Regions from separate parts of the Paraburkholderia sp. RL18-085-BIA-A genome, predicted to be linked through region 1. Evidence: riboswitches for the same ligand, from Rfam matches in the RefSeq annotation. Region 1 holds a riboswitch; the other holds the start of a gene.
What was found. Region 1 has a riboswitch for thiamine pyrophosphate ahead of thiC (phosphomethylpyrimidine synthase ThiC). Riboswitches for the same ligand answer to the same signal wherever they lie in the genome.
Positions count from the first base shown of each region.

Region 2: another riboswitch for thiamine pyrophosphate. It lies ahead of P0D89_RS15620 (FAD-dependent oxidoreductase); the one in region 1 lies ahead of thiC (phosphomethylpyrimidine synthase ThiC).

Region 1 covers NZ_JARESU010000001.1:315,579-320,471, reverse strand. Annotated here, with positions in the region: gene thiC (phosphomethylpyrimidine synthase ThiC) at 1-1,576, opposite strand, end outside; TPP riboswitch at 1,757-1,874, opposite strand; gene P0D89_RS01405 (GreA/GreB family elongation factor) at 2,050-2,460, opposite strand; gene P0D89_RS01400 (DUF1223 domain-containing protein) at 2,980-3,834, shown strand; gene P0D89_RS01395 (cytochrome b/b6 domain-containing protein) at 3,885-4,523, shown strand; gene P0D89_RS01390 (molybdopterin-dependent oxidoreductase) at 4,558-4,893, shown strand, end outside.
Region 2 covers NZ_JARESU010000019.1:32,568-37,460, forward strand. Annotated here, with positions in the region: gene P0D89_RS15610 (SDR family NAD(P)-dependent oxidoreductase) at 1-458, opposite strand, end outside; gene P0D89_RS15615 (ABC transporter ATP-binding protein/permease) at 476-2,227, opposite strand; TPP riboswitch at 2,664-2,787, shown strand; gene P0D89_RS15620 (FAD-dependent oxidoreductase) at 3,014-4,144, shown strand; gene thiS (sulfur carrier protein ThiS) at 4,196-4,393, shown strand; gene P0D89_RS15630 (thiazole synthase) at 4,435-4,893, shown strand, end outside.

The sequences.
Region 1 (4,893 bases):
AGGTGATGATGCCGGTCTTGACGTCGTCCTTGTTCGGCAAGCCCAGGTGCTCCTTCGGCGTGACGTAGCAGAGCATCGCCGTGCCGAACCAGCCGATCATCGCCGCGCCGATGCCCGACGTGATGTGGTCGTAGCCAGGCGCGATGTCGGTGGTGAGGGGCCCAAGCGTGTAGAACGGCGCTTCGTCGCACCACTCCAGCTGCAGGTCCATGTTCTCCTTGATCAACTGCATCGGCACGTGGCCCGGGCCTTCGATCATCGTCTGCACGTCGTGCTTCCAAGCGATCTGCGTGAGTTCGCCGAGCGTCTTCAGCTCGCCGAGCTGCGCTTCGTCGTTGGCGTCGTAGATCGAGCCGGGGCGCAGGCCGTCGCCGAGCGAGAAGGCCACGTCATACGCCTTCATGATTTCGCAGATGTCTTCGAAGTGCTCGTACAGGAAGCTTTCCTTGTGATGCGCGAGACACCACTTCGCCATGATCGAGCCGCCGCGCGACACGATGCCGGTCATGCGCTTGGCCGTGAGCGGCACGTATTGCAGACGCACCCCCGCGTGGATCGTGAAGTAGTCGACGCCCTGTTCAGCTTGTTCAATGAGGGTGTCGCGGAAGATTTCCCAGGTCAGGTCCTCGGCCTTTCCGTTGACCTTTTCGAGCGCCTGATAGATCGGCACCGTGCCGATCGGCACAGGGCTGTTGCGGATGATCCACTCGCGCGTTTCGTGAATGTGCCTGCCGGTCGACAGATCCATCACCGTGTCGCCGCCCCAGCGGATCGCCCACGTCATCTTGTCGACTTCCTCGCCGATGGAGGAGGTCACCGCCGAGTTGCCGATGTTCGCATTCACCTTCACGAGGAAGTTGCGGCCGATGATCATCGGTTCGCTTTCCGGGTGGTTGATGTTGTTCGGGATGATCGCGCGGCCGCGCGCCACTTCCTCGCGCACGAATTCCGGCGTGATCGCCGTGAGGCCGTTCGGACCGAACGCGCTCGCGCCGAACGCCTGGCCCGGATGCTGGCGGCCCATCATCGCGGCGAGCTTTTCGCCGTTCGGGCCGCTGGTCTTCAGGCTCTCAAGATATTCGGCGCGACGCTGGTTCTCGCGAATCGCGATGTACTCCATTTCCGGCGTGATGATGCCTTGCTTCGCGTAATGCATCTGCGACACGTTCTTGCCGACGATCGCACGGCGTGGCGTGCGGTGCAGGCCCTTGAAACGCAGGTCGGCGGTGGCGGTGTCGGCGGCGCGCTCGCGGCTGAAGTCGCTCGACAGACCCGTCAGCGCTTCGGTGTCGCCGCGCTCTTCGATCCACGCCTGGCGTAGCGCCGGCAGACCGGCGCGGATGTCGATCTTCGCGTCCGGGTCGGAGTAGGGGCCCGATGTATCGTAGACATAGACCGGCGGATTTTTTTCGCCGCCGAAACTGTCAGGCGTGTCGGCTTGCGAGATTTCGCGCATTGGTACGCGGATGTCGGGACGCGAGCCGCTTACGTAGACCTTGCGGGAATTCGGCAGCGGCGCGACAGCGGCTTCATCGACGTGGGCGTCGGCGGAAAGGAATTTCGGATTGGCGTTCATGCGTATCTCCTCTGTCGACCCGAGTTCGCGCTTTAGCGCGTTACTCTGGTCCCATGCAAAGTATGTTGACCAGAGCAGGCGCAAAACACCTGCTCGGGTCCCATGGCGTTGTGGGGCCGCTAAGCAGGAGACGAGACGGAAGTAGTCGGAAATCGCGAGAGGTGAGGCAGTGGAGCTGGAGTGCGAAATCCGTACGCTTCCCTGCGCTGGCATTATCCAGATCAGGTTCAAAGGGTATTTCTCACCCGCGCGGCACGGACCTCCAACCCCGTGCGACGCAGGACCCCCGCGTTAGCAGCGCACACGATACACCGACGGCCCGCTGCTTGGCAACCCGTCCGGACAAATCCGACGGCGCATTGGGGCGCGCTGCGTGATGTCCTATGCTGGTTGTGACGGCGTTGTCAGGCGCGCGGTTGCATACGCAGTTGCACAATGCCGCGCGCAGGTTGCGGTGCGCCGGAGCGCGTCGCTCATCGCGAGAAATCGTCGGCGGCTTCGGGCTGATACAGGATTCTGTCGACCTTCAGCACCTTCTGCGTGCCGCTTGGCGGCGTAAAGCGGATGCGCTCGCCGCGCTTCGCGCCGAGCAAGGCGAGGCCGGCAGGCGAGAACACGTTCAGACGGCCTTGCGCGAAGTCGGCATTGGGCGGATAGACCACGGTCCAGGTCATCTGCTCGCCGCTGGCTTCGTCGATCAGCGTGGCTTGCGAATTCATCGTCACGACGCTCGCCGGAATCTCGCGCGAATCGACGATCACGGCGCGCTCGAGGACGTCGTCGAGCATGTCCTGCAGCTTCGCGTCGGCGCCGGGCGCGGCTGCGTGCTTTTCCAGACGGGCGACGTCGAGTTCGGTCAGGTAACAGGTTTTCGTCTTTTTCACGACGGGTACTCCAATTCGATCTGCATGGGAGGGAACTGCGCGCGGATGAGATCGGCCCGGAGCCCGACGACGCGGCCCAGGTCATGGAGCAGGCAGCGTCTAGATCGGGCGCCGGGCGGCGGGAAGCGGGAGCGTTCGTGACGGCTCGCCGGCAAGTTGCGCCGCGAATTCCGCGCGCGCGCAACCGGTTGCGCGACGCGGGCGCAAGCGGGTGAAGGCACGGGAAGTGGGGTAGCGCATCGAGTTGGCCGGCAGTGTCGGAAGAATGATGTTGTGAGGTGTAGTGCGCCGCTTGAAAGCTTGATGTTTAGCGGACGTAAGGATGATGTTAGCACGCGGTCGCGCGTGCCTTTTCGTGATGGACCGTTTCCACGGCGCAACTTGCAGCGACGTGTCGCACGTGACGCGCTCAAGCCTATCGCAAAACCCGTCGGTTGAGCGCCGGAAAAAAATCCGCAACGGGCTGTCATAACCCGCCGGGCGGCTCGACCAACGTGCAGATCCTCATCGGAGCACGTCATGCGAACCGCGCCTAGCCGCCGAAATCTTCAGCGTTTTCTTCGAGCCGTCGCGCTCGTCGTCGCATTGGGCGCCTGCTTTGCCAGCGGACTCGCAACCGCGGCCGGCGCCGTCTGCAGCGCGCGCAGCCCCGCTCATCGCGTGGCGCTGGTGGAGCTTTACAGCAGCGAAGGCTGCAATAGCTGTCCGCCCGCCGATGACTGGCTGAGTCAGTGGAAAAACAGCGGCGCGACGCAAGGCATCGTGCCGTTGGCGCTGCACGTGGACTACTGGAACAGCCTCGGCTGGACCGATCGCTTTTCACAGCATCGCTTCACCGAACGCCAGCAGACGCTGACCGATCTGGCCGGCGGCCACGTCCTCTACACGCCGGAAATTTTCGTCGCGGGCCGAGAACTGCGTGACTGGTCGCGACCCGACAGTTTCCAGAGCCGCATCGGCAAGCTCGTCGCCGAACCGGCGCAGGCGCACATCGCGCTGCAACTGACGCCGCAGGCGAAGGGCGCGTTCGACGTCGATGCGCAATTCGCGAGCAACGCCGCGCAGGCCGCGGGCTCGTTGAATGGCTATCTCGCGGTTTATGAGAACTCGCTGACTTCGCACGTCGGCGCCGGCGAAAACAGCGGCGTCACGCTGCATCACGAGCGGGTCGTGCGGCAATGGATCGGACCGGTGCCGCTCGTCGGCGGCAACGCGCAGATTCGCCGCGTTTTGCGTCTCGGCGAAGCCGATGCCGGTACCAAAGCCGATGCCAGCGCCGATGCACCAGCCGGCCACTTCGGCGTGGTGGCCTTCGTCGAAAACGACGCGACCGGCGACGTGCTGCAAGTGGCCGAACTGGCCGCGTGCGAGTGAGTGAAAACGTCGCGCAAACCTGGCGCGCTCATCCCTGAGGAGACTCCCAGATGGCAACCCCTCATGCTCTTCACGACAGCGCGCCGCCGGCCGCGCCGAACCTCCGCCTCATTCATCCGCTGTGGTTGCGCATCACACATTGGCTCAACGCGCTCGCGGCCATCGTGATGATGCTGTCGGGCTGGCGCATCTACGACGCGTCGCCGATCTTCCCGGCGTTCCGCTTTGCGCCGGCCATCACGCTCGGCGGCTGGCTCGGCGGCGCGCTGCAATGGCACTTCGCGGCGATGTGGCTGCTGGTCTTCAACGGCCTGCTGTACCTCGCGCTGAATCTGGCGAGCGGGCGCTTCGTGCGCAAGTTCCTGCCGCTGTCGCCGCGCGCCGTGCTGCGCGACTTCATTGCCGCATTGACCGGCAAGCTCTCGCACGCCGATCTGCGCGAGTACAACGCGGTGCAGAAATTCGCCTACCTGTTCGCGATCTTCGATCTGATCGTGCTGGTGCTCTCGGGGCTCGCGATCTGGAAGTCGGTGCAATTTCCGCTGCTGCGCGAACTGATGGGCGGCTACGACAACGCGCGCGTCGTCCACTTTGCCGCGATGTCGCTGCTGGCTGCTTTTCTTGCGGTGCATCTGGCGATGGTGGCGCTCGTGCCGCGCTCGCTGCTGGCGATGCTGCGCGGACGCTGAACCCCGCCCGCGCGAACGTTATGGATAACGAATCATGAACAAGCCCATTGGAAAACCCGCGCAGCCTGGCACGCCCAGGCTCGACCGCGAATCGATCCTGATCGACGCCCGGCGCGAACTCGCGATGCCGTCGCGGCGGCTGTTCGGCAAGCGGCTCTTGACGCTCGGCGGCCTGTCGATGCTGACGGGCTGCTCGCTGACCGATGACGAATCGGTGAACCGCTTTCTGACCGCCGTGTCGCGTCTGAACGACCGCGCGCAAGCCGCGCTGTTCGATCCGAAGCAGCTCGCGCCGACCTACACTGAAGCGCAGCTTACCCGTCCGTTTCCATTCAATGCGTACTACGGCATTGACGACGTGCCGCAGGTG
Region 2 (4,893 bases), on a different contig from region 1:
CTCAGTGCGATCACGCGGCCGCGTTTCGACGTTTCCAATGCAGGTGTGGCGCGTTTGACGAGCGCGGCGAACGCGGCCGGCATCGCGGCGAACGCTGCGCCGAGCGTGTCGGGGTCGAGCGCGGCGAACGTCTGACGCTGCGCATGCCCGGCGTTGGCGACCAGTTGATCGAGCGCGCCGAAGCTCGCGAGGGTCTGGTGAACAACATGTTCGGCGGCGCCGCGTTCGGCGAGATCGCCGAATACCGTCGCGCAGCTTGCGCCTTTTGCATCGCACTCGGCGGCGACCTGGGAGAGACGTTGGCGAGCGGCGTCGTCGGCGCCACGTGCGTGCAGCATCAGTGCTGTGTCCGGCGCGGCGACGCGCCGGGCGAGCGCCGCGCCGATCCCGGAGCCCGCGCCGGTGATCAGCACGACGCGCTCGGAGCCGGCGCCGCTTGCGTTACTTGAATCGCCCACGCTCATCCTCAGGGCGCTCAGGCCGCGACCGCTTCGCCCGAGCGTTCGACCTCGAGCGTTTCGTCGTGGAACGCAGCCAGCGATTCACGATGCGCGACGCTGACAATCGCCGCCTTCGGCAGCCGCTCCGTGAACATGCGATAAAGACGCGCTTCGTTTTCCGCATCGAGCGCGCTGGTGGCCTCATCGAGGAACAGATAGTCGGGCTTGTGCAGCAGCACGCGCGCGGCAGCGAGGCGCTGCTGTTCGCCCGGCGACAGAATGCGTGTCCAGTGTCCCGATTCCTGCAGACGGTCGGCGTACTCCGACAGGTGGCAGGTAATGAGCGCTTCGCGGCACTCGTCGTCGGTGTACGCGTTGGCCGCGGACGGATAGGCGAGCGCCGCCTTGAGCGTGCCGATCGGCATGTAGCTGACCTGCGGGATGAACATCATGCGCGCGTTGACCGGCGCGTCGATCGAGCCGTCGCCGAACGGCCACAGCCCGGCGAGCGCGCGCATCAACGTGCTCTTGCCCGAGCCGGACGGACCGCGCACCAGCCAGCGCGAGCCCGGCTGAATCGCGATATCGCGGATCCGGGACAGCGGGTTGCCGTTCGGCAACGCGAGTTTGAGGCTGTCGGTGGACAACTGATCGGAGTCGACAAAATGCAGATTGATGCCGCCATGCTCGGTGGCCGGCGAGACCGATTCCTTCAGGCGCGGCGCATGGACGACGCGCCGGAATTCGCGCAACCGGTTCACGGTGGCACGCCATTCGACGAGGCTCGCGTAACTATTGATGAACCACGAGAACGAATCGCTGACGGTGCCGAACGCACTCGAGATCTGCATCAGCACACCGAACGTGAACGCGCCGGCAAAGTATCGCGGCGCGGCGACCACCAGCGGAAAGATGATCGCGATCTGGCCGTAGAAGCTCAGCACGAAGGTGAGCCGCTTGGTGTACTTCATGACCTGCCACCAGTTGTCGCGGATGCGGCCGAACAGCGAGTGGGCGTTCGTCTTCTCGGTGTCCATGCCGTTGTAGAACGCGATCTGCTCGGCGTTCTCACGCAGACGGATCAGACCGAAACGGAAATCCGCCTCGACTTTCTGCGCCTGATAGTTGATCGAAACGAGCGGATGGCCGACCTTCTGGATCACGAGCGATCCGACCACGGCGTACAGCGCCGCGGCCCACACCATGTAGCCGGGAATCTGCAGCGGCATGCCGCCGAGCGAGATGGACAGCGCGCCGGCCAGCGACCACAGGATGGTGATGAACGACACCAGCGTGACGACCGTCGACAGCAGGTCCAGCGTCAGCGACAGTGTGGTGGTAGCGAACGATTGCAGGTCGTCGCTGATCCGCTGGTCGGGGTTATCGGCGAGGCGGTCGCGTTCGATGCGGTAGAAGGCGCTGTCGTGCAGCCACTCGTTCAGATAGCGCGTGGTCAGCCACTGGCGCCAGCGGAAGCCGAGCATCTGGCGTAAATACCGCCCATACACCGCGAGGATGATGAAGCCGAACGCAAGCCCCGAGAACACCATCAGCAGGTGCGGGAAATCGCGCACGTTCTTGGTTTGCAGCGCGTTGTAGAAGTCGGCGCTCCAGCGGTTCAGCCGCACGTTGATCCACACGACGAGCAGGTTCATCACGATGATCGCGATGAGCAGACCCCACGCCGTCTTGCGTTCTTCGGAGACCCAATAAGGTTTGATGAGGCTCCAGGCGGAGACTTTTTCGTCGGCCGGCAGCGCGGGGCTGGCAGAGGTGTTTGGTGTCATGAGCGTCCTGATGAAGTGCTGGCCCGAAGTGCTGATCCGAAGCGTTGGCCCATCTCGGGCCGCCCATGCGGGCCGGCCCATGTCGGGCTGTCCCGCCGAGAACTGGCCCATCCTCGGGCCGCCCTGCGACGGGGGTGCGGTACTTGCCGGACGTCGTATTCGGCGAATGTGCGTCCGGGCGAGCGCCCGATTCTGGCGTGAGGCCCTTAAGCGAAAATTAATTTTCGCCGCCGGCCCCCGCGTCGATGCCGCTCCTCGCGAGTGCGGCCTTGCGAGCCGTCCACGTCACGCTTGTTGCGGCATCCGGTGTTGGCATTGTGCCAGAGCGCCGAGTCGACTCGCATCGGTGCGCAGAAACAAGGTGCCGGATCAAACTCCGGCCCGGCGGGGAAGTGCCTGGTTTGCGGGCGCCGCGCCTTTTATGGTCTAATGACCTGCGACGAAACAGGGGTGCTTCGCCCACAGGCGGCATGATTTTCACGCCGCGGCGGCGAGGCTGAGAGAGACCCTTTGCACCCGATCCGGGTAATACCGGCGCGGGAAGTTTCCGGAAGCAGTCAGTCTTCCATTCCCCGCCGGGCGGCGTCCGTACATCGGTACGTGCGTATTGTCCGGCCGGCTTTACCCGCCGGTTTCGTCCTGGGTACGTGCCTTTTTTTGGCCGTACGGAAAGGACTCGATGACCGCCTATTCTTCAGATATGTGTTTTGCTCTTCGCCACGGCGCCGTCGGCGCGTCGTGCTTTAGCCTTGCTTGCCGCCCCGAATCGGAATGGGAGCGCGCGCGATGAACCGTCCCGCACAACCTGATTTCGCCGTCCTCGGTGGCGGACTCTGCGGCCGGCTGGTCGCGTGGCGGCTGGCGGGGCAAGGGCATCGCGTGGCGCTTTACGAGCGCGGCGACGCCGCCGGTTCGCAGGCCGCCGCGTGGGTGGCCGCGGCGATGCTGGCGCCGCTGGCCGAAGCCGCCAGCGCCGAGTTGCTGATTACACGGCTCGGCGCGAGTTCGCTCGATAGCTGGCCGCAAGTGCTGGCCGAGCTGCCCGAGCCGGTGTTCTTCCAACGCAATGGCACGCTGGTCGTCTGGCATCACGCCGACCGCACCGAAGCGCCGCTGTTCGAGCGCCGGGTGCGCTCGAACGCGCCGGCCGAATTGCTCGACGGCGGTTTCGTGACGCTGGCGGGCGCGCAGATCGGCGCAGCTGAGCCTGCGTTGGCAGGCCGCTTCAATCATGGCTGGCTGCTGCCGCGTGAGGGCCAGCTGGACAACCGCCAGGTGCTGGCCGCGCTCGCCGCGGGCCTTGCGCAGCGCGGCGTCGAAACCCACTGGAACACGCCTGTCGACGATCACGCGCTGCCGTCCGCGCGCGTCACGATCGACTGCCGGGGCCTCGGCGCGAAACCCGTGCTGCCCACGCTGCGCGGCATTCGCGGCGAAGTCGCGCGCGTGCATGCGCCCGGTATCAACCTGACGCGCCCGGTGCGGCTGCTGCATCCGCGCTATCCGCTCTATATCGCGCCGAAGCAGAACGACCTCTACGTGATCGGCGCAACCGAAGTCGAAGGCGAGGACATGTCACCGGTCAGCGTGCGCTCGGCGCTCGAACTGCTGAGCGCGGCGTTTTCCGTGCATCCCGGCTTCGGCGAGGCGCGCATCCTCGAACTGAATTCGCAGTGCCGCCCAACCTTGCCGGACCACCGTCCGGCGCTCATGTGGGACGGCGCGCAGACGCTGCGCGTGAACGGCTTGTATCGACACGGCTACATGATCGTGCCCGAGGTCGCCGACGAAGCCGTGCGCTTCGCGTCGGCGCTGCTCGACGGCCGCATCGCCGATGCCGACGCGTTCGCCGACTGGCGCCACGACGCGCGCTGGAGCGAGCTTTTCCAACTGGATTGCACGCGGGAGCCGGCATGAGCGTTGCGCGCCATGCCACTTTCGCCGTCGATTGAACCGTATTCGAACGCCATGGACATTCATATCAATCAGAAGCCGTTGTCGCTGCCCGAAGGCGCGACCGTCGCCGATGCGCTCGCCGCGTACGGCGCGCGGCCGCCGTTCGCGGTCGCGCTGAACGGCGATTTCGTCGCGCGCACCCAGCATGCCGCGCGCGCGCTGCAGCCGGGCGACCGGCTCGATGTCGTGCAACCCGTGGCCGGCGGCTAAGCGCCGCCCCGCCACGCATTGCCGGAGACCAGATGATGCAAATGACTTCCCCCCAGACCGCCGACGCGCTCACGCTGTACGGCCAGACCTTCGCGAGCCGCGTGCTGCTCGGCACCTCGCGCTATCCATCCCTGCAGTCGCTGTCGGACTCGATCGACGCGGCGCGGCCCGGCATGGTGACGGTGGCACTGCGCCGGCAGATGAACGAAGGCGGCGCCGAAGCCGGCTTCTTCGATCTGCTCAAGCGCCATGGCGTGCCGCTGCTGCCGAACACGGCGGGTTGCCTGACCGTCGGCGAGGCGGTGAACACCGCGCACATGGCACGCGAGATCTTCGAAACCGACTGGATCAAGCTGGAACTGATCGGCGACGACTACACGCTGCAGCCCGATCCGGTCGGGCTGATCGAAGCGGCCGCGCGGCTCGTCCAGGACGGCTTCAAGGTGCTGCCGTATTGCACCGAGGATCTGGTGATCGGCCGCCGTCTGCTGGACGCGGGC